DNA from 2 places in the Aliivibrio kagoshimensis genome. Region 1 is predicted to be linked to the other one. Evidence: riboswitches for the same ligand, from Rfam matches in the RefSeq annotation. Region 1 holds a riboswitch; the other holds the start of a gene.
What was found. A riboswitch is a leader RNA that binds a small molecule or an ion and turns the genes downstream of it on or off. The one in region 1 is predicted to bind lysine.

Region 1 (2,910 bases):
CGACCTTGACCTGTCCACGTCTTCTCATCGCCATTTTGGTCAATGAATTTATATTTTGCAGGACGAGGTGCTCTTTTGGCTTTTGGTTTGGCTTGACCAGAAACTGAAGCTAATAGCTCTTCAGGGTCAATACCGTCTTCAAGCATCATTTCGCGATATTTTGCTAGCTTCTCTTCACGCTCAGCGTTTTTAGCAAGCTCTTCAGCGGCGCTATCAAGGCGTTCAGTAACAACTGCTGTTAATTTTTCTAGACTCTCTTCTAATTGCTCAATGGTCATTTCACGAGAAAGAGCACGTAAGCTGCGAAGGTTTAAAAGTGTTTTAATTGTGTCTGACATGTTCAGAACCTTTTATTATTTATAGTATCGACATCATACTATCAGGATTATATTCTTTAACAACTGAATTGATTATATTCAGTTCTCTACAATAATGAAATATATAAATGAAAATTTGCAAGAAATTGACAGAGTCTATTTGTAAATAGTAGTAACAAATCGTTTATTATTATCCAAAGGAATATTAGAGGGATACTTATAATACAAGTTCAATTTATAAATAACAAAGTGTGAAAAACTTGCAACAAAGTCCCTAATAAGCACTTGTCACCGTGCTATCTGCTACGTACAATGTGAATACCTTTTAAAGGTAGAGGCGCACTGCCTATTAGTAACGTGTTGTAGGGTGATTCCGTTGACAATACATGAAAGGAGCCAGTGCCGAAGTTAACTTTCCCTATCAAGGTGGTTAGCTGGGGTTATACTTAATAGGTATAACACTGCCATAGTATATTTTTTTTAAACTATGGAGCGCTACTGTCGGGTGAGGTTCAATGAACACTTATCGTTTTATAGATCGGGTTACTCCGTGTCTTCAGTAGATCTCCAATCACTAAGATTGGTCATCGAATATCATGAATTTAATTGATTTTTCAAACTCATATTTATCACTATTACCCCCTCTGATTGCACTTACTTTAGCGATCATTACCCGTCGAGTTCTACTATCGCTTGGTGTTGGTATCGTTTTAGGCGGTCTGCTACTAACTGATTTTTCATTATTTAACAGCGGCCAATATGTTGCTGACTCTGTCCTAAGCGTTTTTATTGATGATGGCGCGATTAACAGCTGGAATATGAGCATCGTTGCTTTTCTATTGTTATTAGGCATGATGACGGCGCTGTTAACACTCTCAGGCGGCACTCGTGCTTTTGCTGAGTGGGCTCAAAAAAGGATTAAAACCAAAAGAGGTGCTAAATTGTTAGCCGCATCTTTAGGGGTTTTCATCTTCGTCGATGACTATTTTAATAGTTTGGCGGTAGGTTCAATTTCTCGTCCTGTCACGGATCGCTTTCAAGTTTCACGCGCTAAATTGGCGTACATTTTAGACTCTACGGCAGCTCCAATGTGTGTAATTATGCCAGCATCGAGCTGGGGTGCTTACATCATCACGATTATTGGCGGTATCTTATTAAGTCATGGAGTGACAGAGTATTCAGCACTCGGCGCTTATGTCAGACTGATCCCGATGAATTTTTACGCTATTTTTGCCATTGCCATGGTTTTCGCCGTTGCTTGGTTCCAGCTTGATATTGGGCAGATGAGAAAGCATGAATTAGAGGCGAATAAAGGCAATGGATTTGATGCTGAGCATAATGATTCACTTGCGCACGATTTAAATGATGAACTGGATATTGAAGAGAGTGACAACGGTCGTGTTAAAGACTTGATTATCCCTATCGTCACTTTGATTGTGGCGACAGTGTCATTTATGCTTTATACCGGAAATCAAGCATTAATCTCTGACGGTATTGAATTCAATCTACTAGGTGCTTTTGAAAATACGGATGTGGGACTATCACTCTGCTACGGTGGTGTGATTGGTTTGATCAGTGCGCTATTTACCGTATTCAGACAGAAACTCTCAGTGGCTGATATTAGCAAAACAATGTGGATCGGCTGTAAATCAATGTTTGGTGCTATTTTGATCCTATTTTTTGCGTGGACGATTGGTACTGTGATTGGTGATATGAAAACGGGTGCATTTTTGTCTACGTTAGTACAAGGCAATATCGGCTTACATTGGTTGCCTGTGATTCTCTTTTTATTATCAGGGTTAATGGCATTTTCAACCGGTACGTCATGGGGAACGTTTGGCATCATGCTACCTATTGCCGGTGACATGGCTGCAGCAACAGATATTGTTATGATCCTTCCTATGCTAAGTGCGGTATTAGCAGGTTCAGTATTTGGAGATCACTGCTCGCCGATTTCAGATACCACGATTTTGTCATCAACGGGTGCTCGATGTTCACATATTGATCATGTGGCGACTCAGCTACCATATGCATTAGCGGTCGCATTGGTCTCTATTGTGGGTTTTATCGCCTTAGGTTTTGCAGATTCAGTGATCGTCGCTCTTCTTGCTTCAACGGTTGCGTTTATCCTTGTCTGTAGCGTAATGGCTTACCTATCTCGTAGACCTGTGTCCGCGTAGAGTTGAGTCGAAATATCGGAGGCCAGTGCATTAATTCACTGGCTTTTTTTATGTTCAAAATGAATATTTTCAATAACTGAAAATTAACTGTTGATTAATAATTCAAGCTTAGTTACTGTGTAGTTAAGACAACAAAGCGGCAAAATTAAACGCCTAGCTTTATTATTTAATACCAAATTATTGAGAGCATTATGCGTATCCAAATTATTCTATCTCACCATCATCATCATCCTGACTAGTCTTTCGGGAGGATACGCTTATCCGGAGGCTAAATTGATTAACTCTTCCGGATTTTAGAATAACATTTAAACCCTCGGAAGAAATTCCGAGGGTTTTTTCGTTTTAACACACTAACAAAGAGTGACCAGTGAGAAAAACAGACTGGTTATACAAAATTAATAGATAATTATTCA
Region 2 (15,819 bases), on a different contig from region 1:
GAGTTTATAATCATCAGGCATTAAGCCTTGCTCACCCTGTACTGAGAGGGTTCGATGATACCTTTCTCGCTCCGCATTCGCGTTATGCGGATTTTTCATTGGACTACTTGCAAGAGCATACTGACTTAGACATTCTCGCACACTCTAATGAAGCGGGTGTGTATTTAGCATCTACTAAGGATATGAGAAATGTCTTTGTGACGGGTCATCCAGAGTATGATGCTAATACTTTGGATATTGAGTTTAAAAGAGACAGCAGTGAGGGGATGGAGCCAGATGTCCCTTTAAACTATTACCCCGATAATGATCCAAGTAATTCTCCAATTGCCACCTGGCGTAGCCATGGGCACCTGCTGTTCTCAAACTGGTTGAATTACTGCGTTTACCAGCAAACCCCTTATAACCTCGATGATTTTGAAAATGCAACATTCACCAATCATTATGATGTGAAATAGCAAAATAGGTGCATTAAAAAACCAGCGAGTGCGCTGGTTTTTTTGCGGTTAACTTTTTAATTGTACTGATTAAGGTTTAAAGCTCACGTTCTTCTTGTTTGGCTTTCTCAATTAAGCTAGTAATGGTTGAGCCTTGAATAAGGATAGAGAAGACCACCACCGAATAGGTCATAACCAGAATGATCTCCCTGACATCAATGTTTTTTTCTGGTACCACGATGATACCTGCCGGAATTGCCATCGCCATCGCTAATGCTAACCCGCCTCGTAGTCCACCCCAAGTAAGAATTTTAACCGACCATGAGTTATAACTGCGATAGCGTTTAAAGCCTATGTAAGAGAGATAAACACTTAAGTAGCGGCTTACTAATACCAGTGGAATGGCGATAACCATCAAGATCCAATCCTCTTGGTGAAGTTTAAACAGCAACATAGAGAGGCCAATCAGAAGAAATAAGATACCATTGAGAAATTCATCTACCAGTTCCCAGAAGTGATCCAAATGCTCTTCACTCTCTTTAGAAAAGCCTATGTATCGGGTCCAGTTACCAATCATAATTCCAGAAACAACCATAGCTAGAGGCCCTGACACATGCAGCACTTCTGCTAATGCATAACCTGCTGTTGGAATGCAGATAGTAAGGAGTAACTCCATAGAGTGATCATTGGTTGCACTGATGAAGTAGTGGAAGGTGAGTCCTAGGATGAAACCATAAACAATGCCCCCAATTGCCTCTTGTGCAAACAGCTGTACGACACCGAATACTGTTGGTGTTTCACTTCCAAAGGCGATGGTAAACAGAGTGACAAAGATCACCAAACCAAAGCCGTCGTTGAATAATGATTCACCCTCAATCTGTGTTGATATTCGTTTGGGCGCATCAAGTTTTTTAACAATGGCCAGCACTGCGATGGGATCGGTTGGCGAAATGAGTGAACCAAATAGTAAGCAGTAAATAAGGTCAAATTGCACCCCAATAAGCTGGCAGATAAACCACAGAGCAAAACCGATAAAGAAGGTGGAAAAAAGAGTTGCACCCAATGCAAGAGAAGTGATTTCCCACTTTTGATCTTTTAGATGAGGAAGCTTAATGCCTAACCCTCCGGCAAACAGTAAGAAGCCTAAGATCCCTTTTAGCAAAAAGTCTTCGAAGTTAATGGTGTTTAGAGTCTCAGAGGCAACTTCGGTTAAATTAAACCAACCATTTTGACCTGCAATGATAATGCCTAACGACAGTATCATTGCGCCTGCCGTGATGGCGATTGTAGTCTGCATTTTTCCGATTTTGCTATTAAAAAAAGCAATAAACATAGCTGCTGCAGCAAGAAAGCAGAGGGTATTGTAAACCGACATCTCAACGCCTTTTTGAATGAATACGAGTAGTGATTTTTAATTGTTACAGAGTGTGACTTCGCGCTATTCTCCTGCGCATTTACTGAGATTACAAATTTATTTTCATCGATTATGAATAAACTTGTTTAGACGTCTAGATTTCCATACGTTCTGTGTGTAGGATGAAAAGTAGTAAAGAGTGATGGAATAGAAGGTGTAGTAAGATGGAAATCGGGATAAAGCAGAAAATAGAAGCGCTATTAAAGCAACGAATATTACTGATTGATGGTGGCATGGGCACTATGATTCAGGGACATCAATTAGAAGAGAGTGATTTTCGTGGTGACCGATTTGCTGCATGGACGTGTGATCTAAAGGGAAATAATGATCTACTTGTTCTTACTCAGCCTAAGCTTATCAAAGAGATCCATGCGAAATACTTAGAAGCTGGCGCTGATATTTTAGAGACCAACACCTTTAACTCAACCACCATCGCAATGGCGGATTATGAGATGGAGAACCTAAGTGCAGAGATCAACTACGAAGCTGCACGTATAGCCAGAGAGGTCGCTGATGAGTGGAGTGCTAAAACTCCAGATAAACCTCGATTTGTTGCCGGTGTATTAGGTCCGACTAACCGCACGTGCTCCCTCTCTCCAGATGTGAATGATCCCTCATTTCGTAATGTATCATTTGATGAGTTAGTGATTGCTTACTCTGAATCTACCCGTGCGTTAATCAAAGGCGGTTCGGATCTCATCCTAATCGAAACCATTTTTGATACTCTGAATGCCAAAGCGTGTTCTTTTGCCGTTGAATCAGTATTTGAAGAGCTTGGTATCCAATTACCAATAATGATCTCAGGTACCATTACGGACGCTTCTGGACGTACTCTATCGGGTCAAACTACAGAAGCTTTTTACAATGCAATGCGGCATGTTGAACCGATCTCATTCGGTTTGAACTGTGCTTTAGGGCCAGATGAGCTACGCCAATATGTTGGTGACTTAGCAAAGATCTCTGAGTGTAGTGTGTCGGCACACCCCAATGCAGGACTTCCGAATGCGTTTGGTGAGTATGATCTTTCACCTGAAGATATGGCTGAACATATTAGTGAGTGGGCGCAAAGTGGATTCTTAAATCTAGTGGGAGGGTGTTGTGGTACTACGCCTGAACATATAAGACTGATGGCCAAAGCCGTTGAAAATGTCACTCCTCGTGCGCTGCCTGAAATTGCTATAGAGTGTCGTTTGTCAGGTCTTGAGCCTTTAACGATTAATAAAGACTCTCTCTTTATTAACGTGGGCGAAAGAACGAACGTAACGGGGTCTGCTCGCTTCAAACGACTCATTAAAGAGGAGTTGTACGAAGAGGCGTTAGAGGTTGCCAGGCAGCAGGTTGAAAACGGGGCTCAAATCATCGATATCAATATGGATGAAGGGATGCTCGACGCGGAAGCGTGTATGGTTAAGTTCCTCAATTTATGTGCCTCGGAACCAGAGATATGTAAAGTACCCATTATGGTCGACTCCTCTAAATGGGAAGTGATCGAAGCGGGTTTGAAGTGCATTCAAGGTAAAGGAATCGTTAATTCGATCTCCTTGAAAGAGGGAAAAGAGAAATTTATCGCTCAAGCCAAGTTAGTACGACGTTATGGCGCCGCAGTCATAGTGATGGCTTTTGATGAAGAGGGTCAAGCAGATACCAGAGAGCGGAAAATTGAGATCTGTACCAATGCTTATCGCGTATTAGTCGATGAAGTTGGTTTTCCACCTGAAGACATTATTTTTGACCCTAATATCTTTGCTGTCGCAACGGGCATAGATGAGCATAATAATTATGCGGTCGATTTTATCGATGCCGTCGGTGATATAAAAAAGTCGCTACCACATGCAATGATCTCAGGTGGTGTATCTAACGTCTCCTTTTCATTTAGAGGTAATAACTACGTACGCGAAGCGATTCATGCCGTGTTCTTATACCACTGTTTTAAGCGTGGAATGGACATGGGGATCGTAAACGCAGGGCAACTTGAAATTTACGATGATATTCCACATAAACTGCGTGATGCTGTCGAAGACGTTGTGCTTAACCGTCACAATGACGCAACCGAAAACTTACTTGAAATCGCTGAAGGTTACCGAGCCAGTGGTACTAAAGAAGTGGATACCTCAGCTCAAGAGTGGCGAACGTGGAGTAACGAAAAGCGGTTGGAGCACTCATTAGTAAAAGGCATTACTGAGTTTATTATTGAAGATACTGAAGAGGCGAGATTACTGGCTTCGAAACCAATCGAAGTGATTGAAGGCGCTTTGATGTCAGGCATGAATGTTGTCGGGGATCTGTTTGGTGAAGGGAAAATGTTCCTTCCGCAAGTTGTTAAATCTGCACGTGTAATGAAACAAGCAGTTGCTCATTTAGAGCCTTATATCAATGCAGAGAAAGATGGAAGCAGCACCAACGGAAAGGTATTACTCGCCACGGTGAAAGGGGATGTACATGATATCGGTAAGAATATTGTTGGTGTAGTATTGCAATGTAACAACTATGAGATCATTGACCTCGGAGTCATGGTGTCGTGCGAGCACATTCTCAAGGTAGCCAAAGAAGAGAAGGTCGATATTATCGGCTTATCTGGTCTTATTACTCCTTCATTGGATGAGATGGTTCATGTTGCGAAAGAGATGGAGCGACAAGGTTTTGATATCCCACTGCTTATCGGTGGAGCGACGACCTCTAAAGCACATACCGCTGTGAAAATAGAACAAAATTACAGTGAACCTGTTGTTTATGTGAGTAACGCCTCTCGAGCTGTCGGTGTTTGTACTTCTCTGCTTTCTGAGACATTATTGCCTGACTTCGTTGAGCGACTTGCATTGGATTATGATCGTGTACGGGATCAGCACAGTCGCAAGACACCAAGAACCAAGCCAGTAACTCTGGAAGAGGCTCGGAATAACAGAGCTAAACTTGATTGGGATAGCTACACGCCGCCTCAGCCGAATCAACTATCGGCACAAGTCTTTGATGAGTTTTCGATTAGCACATTAAAAGATTATATTGATTGGACTCCCTTCTTCATGACATGGTCATTAAGTGGTAAATATCCCGCTATTTTTGAACATGAACTGGTTGGTGAAGAAGCGAAAAAACTCTATAAAGATGCTAATGATCTGCTGGATAAAGTGGAAAAAGAGTCAATGATGACAGTCAGAGGGATGTGCCAACTCTTCCCCGCGAACAGCATTGGAGATGATATTGAGGTGTATAAAGACGAGAGTCGCACTGAAGTCATTAAGGTTCTGCATAACTTGCGTCAACAGACTAAAAAGCCTAAAGGAGCCAATTACTGCCTGTCTGACTTTATTGCCCCTAAAGAGAGTGGTAAAGCCGATTGGATTGGTGCATTTGCCGTAACGGGCGGCATTGGAGAGCGAGAGTTAGCCGATCAATATAAAGCTAAAGGTGATGACTACAATGCCATCATGATTCAGGCCGTTGCTGATCGATTAGCTGAAGCGTTTGCTGAGTGCCTGCATGAAAAAGTGCGTAAAGAGATTTGGGGTTATGCAAGTGACGAAAACCTGAGCAATGCGGATCTGATTCGGGAAAAATATCAAGGTATTCGTCCAGCTCCTGGTTATGCTGCTTGTCCTGAACATACTGAAAAGGGATCACTATGGGATCTAATGGATGTAGAGAGTCAGATCGGTATGCAGTTAACCAGCAGTTACGCCATGTATCCCGGGGCATCCGTATCAGGTTGGTATTTCTCACACCCAGAATCTCGTTACTTTGCAGTCGCTAAGATCCAACAAGATCAAGTGGACAGTTATGTGGCAAGGAAAGGCTGGGACCGTACCGAGATTGATAAGTGGTTAGGGCCAAATATTGATTAATGATAGATAAAAAAATGGCATCAAAGTGATGCCATTTTTTATGTTCTCTTTTATTAAAAGTTACTCAAAGAGTACGTGATGCAGCTTTTTCACTGTGTCATTAGAGTCTTCTTCATCGACTAAGAAGCAGAGGTTATGGGGGCTAGCACCATAGCAAATCATTCGAATATTTACGTCTTCTAACGCCGTAAATACCTCTTTTGCTGAACCTTTGTTATCCCCCATTTTATTACCAACTAGAGCGACAAGACTAAGTCCTTGTTCGACTTTAACTCGGCATAGCTGTTCGAGCTCCTGGTGAGCCTCTTTAGGTAACTGTGGAGCGCCTCCCGAGGTGTTGGTTTGATCGAGGGTCAGCGAGACATTAACCTCAGAGGTGGTAATCAGATCAACCGAGATCTGGTGTTTCGCTAAGATTTTAAACACTTCAGCGAGAAAGCCGTAAGCATGAAACATATTGAGGCTGTGTAGCGTAATCATGGTTTGATTCTTACGAAGGGCAAGTGCTCTGAACAGAGGGGCGCTATCCACGGACTCTCGAACCCAAGTTCCCCCTAACTCAGGTGCTTTCGACGATCCGACAAACACAGGTATTTGTTTACGCATCGCTGGAACCAATGTGAAAGGGTGTAAGATTTTAGCACCAAAATTGGCCATTTCAGACGCTTCAATAAAACTGATCTCTGAGATGGGAGAGGCTTTAGGAGCAATACGAGGATCCGTCGTATAGATCCCAGGAACATCCGTCCATATCTCAAGACTTTTTGCATTGAGTGCTTCGGCAATCAACGCAGCACTGTAGTCACTGCCACCTCGACCTAACGTTGTGGTATTACCTGCGCTATCGGCGCCAATAAATCCCTGACTAATAACAACATGCTTATCAAACAACGGCAGCAGTTGCTGTTGCGCCAATGATGATATTTCTTCTAACTGCGGGGAAGCGTTACCGAACTCATTATCCGTGCGTAATACCTTACGGATATCAAAACGAACGGCACTGTTACCGCGTTCAATTAAAATCTGCGTGAGTAGGTGTGTTGAGAGCAGTTCACCGCATGAGACTAACTGATCAGTCAGTTTATTTGATGGCGCTGTCGCTGTTTGTTCGGAAATAATAGCGACTTGTTCAATAAGCTTTTGAATCTCGGACTCAATAGCCTCTGGTTGATTAAGCTGTTTGAGAACCTTTTGGTGAATCGCAAGTAATTGGCTAACTAAATTCGCGCGTTCGCCACTACTAGCAATACCGTTCGCCAGTTGTACTAATAAGTTGGTCACGCCAGAACAGGCACTAATAATAATTAAGCGGGTATTGCTATTTTTTTCAATAATATCGGCACAACGGTTCATGGCTTCATAATTTGCCACACTGGTACCGCCAAACTTAGCGACTGTAAAAGGGTTCACTTCCCTGTCTCCCAATAAATTTCTAAATAAATAATATGCACAACTGGCAATGATTGGAGGGAGTTAGCGACATACTGATAGGGTATTGAACACTAGAAGCTCCCCACCCATTAACAATCCGCTAACGGATGACAATCGTAAGGATTCAGCCATACGACCGACAGGTACGTTCCCATTCGAACCCATCTCGGCACTGCTCTCCCTGACTTATCGGCATTAGAGTTGGGCTCTGCGGATAAGCTGCCTAGGCAATGCTCCTCTTCTTTGCGGATTATTTACATCCACTCTATATTGATACTTTTTTGTTGCTTTATTGTCAATCAATAGCATCATTTTTATAAAAAAAATTGCATTATTTATTGAGGAATGTATAGATATATAAAGATTTATTAGCACTATTTTGCTGTGCCTTTTCTGTCTGGAGATAATAATAATGACAATTCAAAGCTTCTATCCTCCACAACGAACATTAATGGGACCGGGTCCATCAGATGTTTACCCTCAAGTATTACAAGCATTAAGCCGTCCTACAATTGGTCATTTAGACCCTCTGTTTATTGGAATGATGGACGAACTTAAATCATTGTTACAGTATGCTTTTCAAACCAAAAATAGCTTCACAATTGCGGTGTCGGCTCCCGGTAGTGCCGGAATGGAAGCGTGCTTTGTTAACTTGATTGAGCCGGGTGACAAGGTTGTGGTATGTCGAAATGGGGTGTTTGGCGAAAGGATGCGTCAAAATGTAGAGCGCTGTGGCGGTGTCGCTGTTGTGGTTGATGACGAGTGGGGAGCGCCTGTTGATTTAAGGAAAGTGGCTTCTGCTTTGGATGCCCATCCTGATTGCAAAGCAGTGGCGTTTGTTCATGCTGAGACCTCTACTGGCGCATTGAGTGATGCTGAAGGGATCGCTAAGCTTGCGAGAGCGAATAACTGCCTGACCATTGTGGATGCTGTAACGTCATTAGGTGGTGTTCCTTTGCTGGTGGATGAGTGGCAACTGGATGCGGTCTATTCTGGTAGTCAGAAGTGTTTGTCTTGCGTGCCTGGTTTGTCTCCGTTGACCTTTTCACAAAAAGCGATCGATAAAATTCAGTCGAGAGAAACGGCGGTACAGAGTTGGTTCTTGGATCAGTCACTAGTCTTGGGATATTGGAGTGGTGAAGGCAAGCGAAGTTACCACCATACTGCCCCTGTAAACAGTCTCTATGCTCTGCATGAAGCACTGCTGTTACTCAAAAATGAAGGGCTAGAAAATGTGTGGGCAAGGCACGCCAAGATGCATCAACAATTGAAGCAAGGCTTGGAATCGTTGGGGATAAAGTTTGTAGTGGAAGAAGCGTATCGCTTACCGCAACTTAATACGATTTATATTCCTGATGGTATCGATGAAGCACAGCTGCGCCAAAATTTACTAGAGACGTATAATTTAGAGATAGGCGCTGGCCTTGGTGCATTGGCTGGGAAGGCGTGGCGAATTGGCCTTATGGGGTATGCAGCTCGTGCTGAAAATGTTGCCTTATGTCTGAAAGCACTAAGCTCAGAGCTACTTTGATAACAGAGCTACGTTGATAACAATGAAGTCGGCTCGAGATTGAAGCATCTCGAGCCGTGATTACTTGGTATTTACCGCAGACGAGGACGCTGTTTTTTTAAGGTGTACCTCTGAAAAATCATCGAGTGGAAATAAGTAACTGGCTTCGGCACGAATATCTTCAGCCTGAGATACCTTCCCTAAGCCTTCATAAGCTATGATCAAATTCTTATAAAATGCGGGTCGAGGTTTACTCTTGATCAACGCCTCTGACCAATCAATGTAAGGTTGAATTAATTCAGGTTTATTCTGCTGAATACCAATTTTTAATTGTGTTGAATAGATATTCCAGTTAAAGCGATCTTGCCAGAAATTGGAGTTGGTTACTTCAAAGAGAATATCAGGCTGTACGGGTTTCGTTGTTTCAAAGCGAGTGAGCACCTCATTGGTATGTATCACACTAAACATGTAGTAGCTGACAGAGATTGGTATTATCAATGAGAGTAGACGTAAGCTCACCATTGTTGGAGGTGTTATGGATATTTTTCTACGTTTACAGCTAAGTTGGTCTAGCCAAAACAGTAATAGAATAAAGGTTACCCAGTGTGGTACTGAGTGATAAAAAGGGTACTCAAGTTGAGTGTGAATAGCGATGGGAATAAACAACGCTAAGATGGCCAACCGAGTATAACGCTGGGTTTTCATAATACGATTTACAATTAGACCAAACGCAAGTAATAGGCCAAGAATAGGAACCACTCCCCCCTCGACAGCCCAAAATAGCAGTTCATTATGCGGATGGTCTAAAGCGGGTAGACCCGGGTGGTAGTTAGTATTCAAATTATGTTGTTTGGCGGTATAGAGGGTATATTCTGATTCAAACCGTCCATAGCCATACCCAGTTAGCGGCTTTTCAAGAATCATATCCAGCGCTTGAGGGTAGATATACGATCTTGAGCTTTGGAGATTGGATTTATGCAGTAGCGTCTGCTCTGTGAATCCATCCCCTTTAGCCTCAATATTGAGTTGAGAATATTGTACTAAGGCGATGCTTGAGCAGAGACCAATTAACAAGGCTGAAACCCATAAACAGAATCGTCTTTTATTGGTAAATCGCCACATGTAAGGGGTGATCATGAGCAAAACAAGAATGCTCGATAGCCACCCTGTTCGAGATGCCAACACCACAATTAGAGGGATTGTGGAAATAATCGTGAGTAGCAGCATCAACAAAGAGAAAGGGTGACGGTCATATTTTATCGGCTGTCTAGCCAACAGATAAGATGCTATCGCTAACCCCGTCGCTAGAAAACTCGCCATAACATTCGGTTGTTGAAAAATACCATATGGTCGATTAATGATGGTGTTATAGCCTAAGAAGTTACTAGGTTTTAGCAGTAAAAACTGAACATAGCCTAATAGCGATTCGATGCAAACAGCCAGTACGACTAACCATAACAGTTGCTGTTTTTGGCGGTTAGAAAATGTGAATTGTTGTAAAGTGACAAAAAAGAAAAACCCCGCCCACAGTGCAATTAAGCGTGGCGTGGCAATGGAAAGGATAGCATCACTAAACATCAGTGGCAGAGTGAGCATGAGACAGACAGCAAATAGACCGACAGTAAATTTACTATAACGTAAGAGCTTCTGTTTAGCGGTATGGTAGAGGCCGATTGCAATGGCTATGCTAAGTGGAATCCAGCTTGCACTATTGAAGGTTAAATTGAGACCAGAACCACCAGGGTTAGGCTGGAAAAGGTGCATCGTAATTAAAAATAGAAAGGAGATAGCGACAAAAAAAGGTTTATTGAGCGGAGCATTAATGTATTCGGGCTCTAGTTGAGTCCCCTTGGTTAGCAGTAATGACATAATAACGAAAAGTACCTTATGCTCGTTAATGCAAAAATCAAAAGAGCTGATATTCTATCACAGCTCTTTTGAATATTTGGATTTGTGCCTAACTATCTCATGCTGTTAGGTGTTTAGCATGGGTTTTAAGAACCTTGCAGTGTGTGACCCTTTGACTTTTGCCACACTCTCAGGCGTTCCTTCAGCAACAATTTCACCGCCTCCTTGTCCTCCTTCAGGGCCTAGATCAACCACCCAGTCTGCAGTTTTAACCACATCTAGGTTATGCTCAATGACAACAATGGTATTGCCATTATCACGCAGACGATGCAACACAGTGAGCAGCAGCTGAATGTCTTGAAAATGGAGACCTGTTGTGGGTTCATCAAGGATATAAAGGGTTTTCCCAGTGTCCCTTTTTGACAGCTCGCGAGATAACTTCACTCGTTGTGCCTCGCCACCTGATAGAGTTGTTGCTGCCTGCCCTAAACGGATATAAGAGAGGCCAACATCCATTAAGGTCTGCAGTTTTCGAGCGATAACTGGAACCGGTTGGAAGAAGGTGTGTGCATCTTCTACGGTCATTTGCAGCACTTCATCAATGGACTTACCTTTGTATTTTACATCCAAGGTTTCACGGTTATAGCGTTTTCCGTTGCAAGTATCACAAGGTACGTAAACATCTGGCAAGAAGTGCATCTCAACCTTTATCACGCCATCCCCTTGGCAAGCTTCGCAACGTCCGCCACGTACATTAAAGCTGAAGCGACCCGGTTTATACCCTCTTGAACGTGACTCCTGTGTTCCTGCAAATAACTCTCTAATCGGGGTAAAGATCCCTGTGTAAGTCGCTGGGTTTGATCTTGGTGTTCGACCAATTGGACTTTGATCAATATCGATCACCTTATCAAAGTGCTCAATGCCTTTGACTTTTTTATAGGGGGCAGGCTCTGCTGTTGTGGCACCATTAAGCTGAGTTTGAGCTATTTTATAAAAAGTATCATTGATTAGGGTCGACTTTCCTGAACCTGATACGCCTGTAATACAGGTAAATAGACCAACCGGAAGATTGAAGGTGACGTCCTTCAGGTTATTACCACTTGCGCCAACTAAACTCATGATCTTTTTAGGATCCCGTTTTATTCTATTGGTCGGGACTTCAATTCTTTTGGCGCCACTGAGGTATTGGCCTGTTAGTGACTCAGGAGTATTGATGATATCTTCATATTTTCCTTCAGCAATAATGTGCCCGCCGTGGACACCAGCTCCGGGGCCAATATCGATGATGTGATCGGCTGCGCGAATCGCATCTTCGTCATGTTCCACCACAATCACGGTATTACCGAGATCTCTTAGGTGATTCAGAGTCTTGAGTAAGCGTTCATTATCTCGTTGATGAAGACCAATAGAGGGCTCATCCAGAACATACATAACACCAACTAACCCCGCGCCTATTTGGCTGGCCAGACGGATACGCTGAGCTTCTCCTCCAGATAGAGTATCAGCACTGCGTGATAGATTGAGGTAGTTCAGGCCAACGTTTATCAAAAACTGCAGACGTTCATTGATCTCTTTCATCACTTTTTCAGCAATTTGGGCGCGTTGACCGGTGAGTGCGAGATTTTGGAAAAAGGTCATTGCCTCGCTGATGCTCTGCTCACAAATGACATGCAGTGGCGTGTCTGCGATAAACACATTTCGCGCTTCAAGGCGTAAGCGAGCCCCATCACAGCTGCTGCATGTTTTGTTAGAGATGTACTTGGAGAGGTCTTCACGTACTGAGTTAGAGTCGGTGTCTCGGTAGCGGCGCTCTAGCGTATTTAATATTCCTTCGAAGACGTTCCTTTTTACTCGGATGTCACCACGGTCATTGATGTATTTAAACTCAATCTCAGTGTTTCCTGAGCCGGTTAGAATAATATCCTGAAACTTTTTAGGTAGAGCTTTAAACGGTTTATTTAAATCAAAGCCGTAATGTTCGGATAAAGAGGTGAGCATTTGAAAATAGTAGTAGTTTTTTTGATCCCAACCACGAATTACGCCTTCTGCTAAGCTCAGGCTATCGTCAGAGATGAGCCGCTTAGGATCAAAATATTGCTGGATACCAAGGCCATCACAAGTGCCACAAGCGCCAGCTGGATTATTGAATGAAAAGAGGCGAGGCTCTAGCTCTTGCATGCTATAACCGCAATGTGGGCAAGCAAAGTTAGCCGAAAATAGCAGTGGTTCCTTACTCGCGTCATCCATCCAGTCGATAACAGCAATACCACCGGACAGTTCGAGAGTGGTTTCGAACGATTCAGCCAAGCGCTGTTGAAGATCGTCTCGTACTTTAAAGCGATCAACCACTACTTCTATGGTGTGCTTTTTATGTAACTCAAGGGTAGGCGGATCAGAGAGATCGCAGACATCACCATCAATTCTAGCTCGAATAAAACCCTGAGAAGCTAAGTTTTCGAGAGTTTTAACGTGCTCTCCTTTTCGCTCTTTTATGATAGGTGCAAGCAGTAGGAGTTTAGACCCCTCTTCAATTTCAAGGACTCTATCAACCATCTGGCTGATGGTTTGTGCCTTCAATTCAACTTTATGCTCTGGGCAACGAGGTTCCCCAACTCGAGCGTACAGCAGTCTTAGATAATCATAGATTTCAGTAATCGTTCCGACGGTTGAGCGTGGGTTATGAGACGTTGATTTTTGCTCAATGGAGATGGCTGGAGACAAACCTTCAATATGATCGACATCGGGCTTTTCCATCAATGATAGAAATTGACGCGCATAGGCAGAGAGAGACTCAACGTAGCGTCGTTGCCCCTCGGCATAAAGAGTATCAAAAGCAAGTGACGACTTTCCTGAACCAGATAAGCCTGTAATAACGGTCAGTTGATCGCGGGGGATCGTTAAATTGATATTTTTTAGGTTGTGGGTACGAGCCCCTCTGACTTCAATCTTATCCATGCTCAATTCTTGTGATTACTGAAAATGGTACTCAGTATTACACATAGCTTGAGCAGTGAAAAGCAAAACCACTGGATAAATTAACAGTATGAAAGGGTTTTATTTTGCAGTGACTCTTGGCATGACCCTAACGAGACAGGCAATGACAAGAATGACGATAAAGGTGACGGTGTTTGCGGGAGGCTGAAGATTAAAGTCGACAGAAATATGAATTAACATACCAATGATTGCCATGAAGCAACCTAACGCGATGCCTTTCATAAAGTTGCTGTGACGATATCGAATGGTAGAGAGAGATTGATACAAACAGTAAATAATCGCAGCGGCAAGGAGTAAGGTTGCAGGAATACCTGACTCAATTGCAAACTGTAGGTATTCATTATGAGCGTGATCGTATGCACCAACATCATATTGTGTGTATGAGGGGAAAATTGAGTAGAAGCTTCCTGCACCAGTGCCTGTAAGCGGGTAGTCTTTGATGATATCAAGCCCCCATATCACCACTTGGTCCCGAGATTCTGTTTGTGCTGAGGTTTCAATTAACCGTTGTTTGACCTTTTCTAGCCCAAACAGACTGCCCACAATTAAAGTATCAATCAATAAAATGCTAATGATCAATCCGGTAAGTGCTCGAGGGCGATTTTTATACATAGCTAAAGCAATAATACCACCGACAACTGTTGCTGCAAAAAAAGCAGTGTTGCCCATTCGAGAACGCGTCATCACCAAGGCAATCACCATAATAATGAGGCTTAATCTAATCATCATCTTGGCACTAAGAATGGCGGTAATCCAGCGCTTAAGTCTGACAGACCAAGTCTTAGATGCCGTTGAGTGTAGCTCTGTTATTATCAGTCCAATCCCCATAGTAAGTACTAACATCAAGTAGTTAGCAAGGTGATTTTTATATACAAATGAACCCGTTGATATATTCACCTCGGGTAAGGAGAAAATGGGACTAACATTGACTTTAAGCAGTACCATTAATGAGCCATAAAAGGCTTGAAATGTCGCGCTGACTATTAGAATCAGAATGACTGTTTTTATTCGCTCCGCTGAAGTGATAAGCAGGCCGGCATTAACAATGACTAAGGTATACGTTAGCCCTTTTAATAGAGAAATTAAGCTTTGCTCACGATCTAAAGAGAGATAAAAAGTGGGGGCATTAATGTTGTGGTAGATAGCGGCTGCGTGTGGGGATAGCCACTCAACGACAAGGTTGGGTAAGGGGAAAATTTGAAATAGAGTCCAAACTTGAAAAAGAGTGAAGGGTATCAATAGCCACTTAACAGGCTTTAGTTTGTGCCAAGGGAGGGTTCCCTTGTAAGCAATGATAATAAGCAGCGTTTGTAGCGAAACGATAACTTCAATAAGAGACCAAGCCCACGCTCGATTAGAGGCTAATGGGATTGGTATCAAAATAAGAAGAAAGAGTAGCGTTACAAACGAAATACGCTCGATAGGTTTTAACACAAACAGTACGTTGCTATCTTTTAGTTAGGTGAAATAACACCGCCACCACCACCGCTTCCTGGTGAACCAGGGGTAGGAAGAGAAGGGGAATCAATACCATCACTACTACCACCACTTAACGCCGGATCAGCGGAAGGAGGAGGCGTAATGAGTGCCGCAGCAGTTGGTGAGTTTTGCGCGAGGATTTGCGATTCAATACCCGCAGCAGTAGGTTCAGCAACAGAGGTTGGATCGAGCCCAGCCAGTAGGGCAGAGGTCGTAATCAGTTCTGGTGCAACGCCTTGCGCACGTGCTGCTATCGCAATTTGCTCTGATTGATCGGGGGCTGCCGTCATGGCCGCAACTAAGATATCTTCAGCTAGTGTTGGCTGAGCAATAAGAGCTGCGGTTACCAGAGAGACTGCGCTGTCAGGTTTGGCGCTGATGGCTGATGAAATAATGGAAGATGTCTCTTCTGGATAATCACTGATTGCAGCGATAACAATGCTTTCTGCTTGTTGAGGTGATTGTAGTGTTGCTGCTTGGATGATGGCTGAAATACTGTCTGTTAACTGCTCTGGAGCTACCGCGCTAGCAGCGATAACGGCTTGCTTCGCTTTATGTTTAGGAATTGAAATTGCCGCTGAGACAATTTGATTTGCTTGCTCAGGAGCTTCAGCGACAGCATAAGCGACAATCGTTTGAATTTTAGCCGGCTCTTTTTCTACTAATAGTGCAACAGAAGCTGGTAACTGTTCTGGAGACTCTTTAGCTATCTTCTGAATAAGATCAACAACAGAGAGTGATGAGGACTTAATACTTGCCGTTAGCGCTGGCGATACTGCGGGAATAGTCTCTGCAGTTGCGTTGGCTAAACCAGCCGAAGACAACATAGCGACAGTCAGCGCTGCAGAAATTGCAGTATGTTTCATGGGA

Region 2: linked by a shared signal. The riboswitch ahead of lysC (lysine-sensitive aspartokinase 3) and the one ahead of L4C32_RS06060 (Na+/H+ antiporter NhaC family protein) in region 1 are both predicted to bind lysine.

What each region holds. Positions count from the first base shown of each region.
Region 1 is NZ_JAKJSQ010000011.1:74,418-77,327, reverse strand. Features, by position in the region: gene L4C32_RS06065 (H-NS family histone-like protein) at 1-338, opposite strand, end outside; lysine riboswitch at 642-823, shown strand; gene L4C32_RS06060 (Na+/H+ antiporter NhaC family protein) at 914-2,497, shown strand; His leader region at 2,712-2,838, shown strand.
Region 2 is NZ_JAKJSQ010000067.1:1,736-17,554, reverse strand. Features, by position in the region: gene metA (homoserine O-succinyltransferase MetA) at 1-455, shown strand, start outside; gene L4C32_RS17090 (cation:proton antiporter) at 532-1,809, opposite strand; gene metH (methionine synthase) at 2,013-5,687, shown strand; gene lysC (lysine-sensitive aspartokinase 3) at 5,748-7,040, opposite strand; lysine riboswitch at 7,186-7,367, opposite strand; gene L4C32_RS17075 (pyridoxal-phosphate-dependent aminotransferase family protein) at 7,531-8,649, shown strand; gene L4C32_RS17070 (PglL family O-oligosaccharyltransferase) at 8,710-10,497, opposite strand; gene uvrA (excinuclease ABC subunit UvrA) at 10,603-13,431, opposite strand; gene L4C32_RS17060 (O-antigen ligase family protein) at 13,531-14,904, opposite strand; gene L4C32_RS17055 (hypothetical protein) at 14,925-15,815, opposite strand.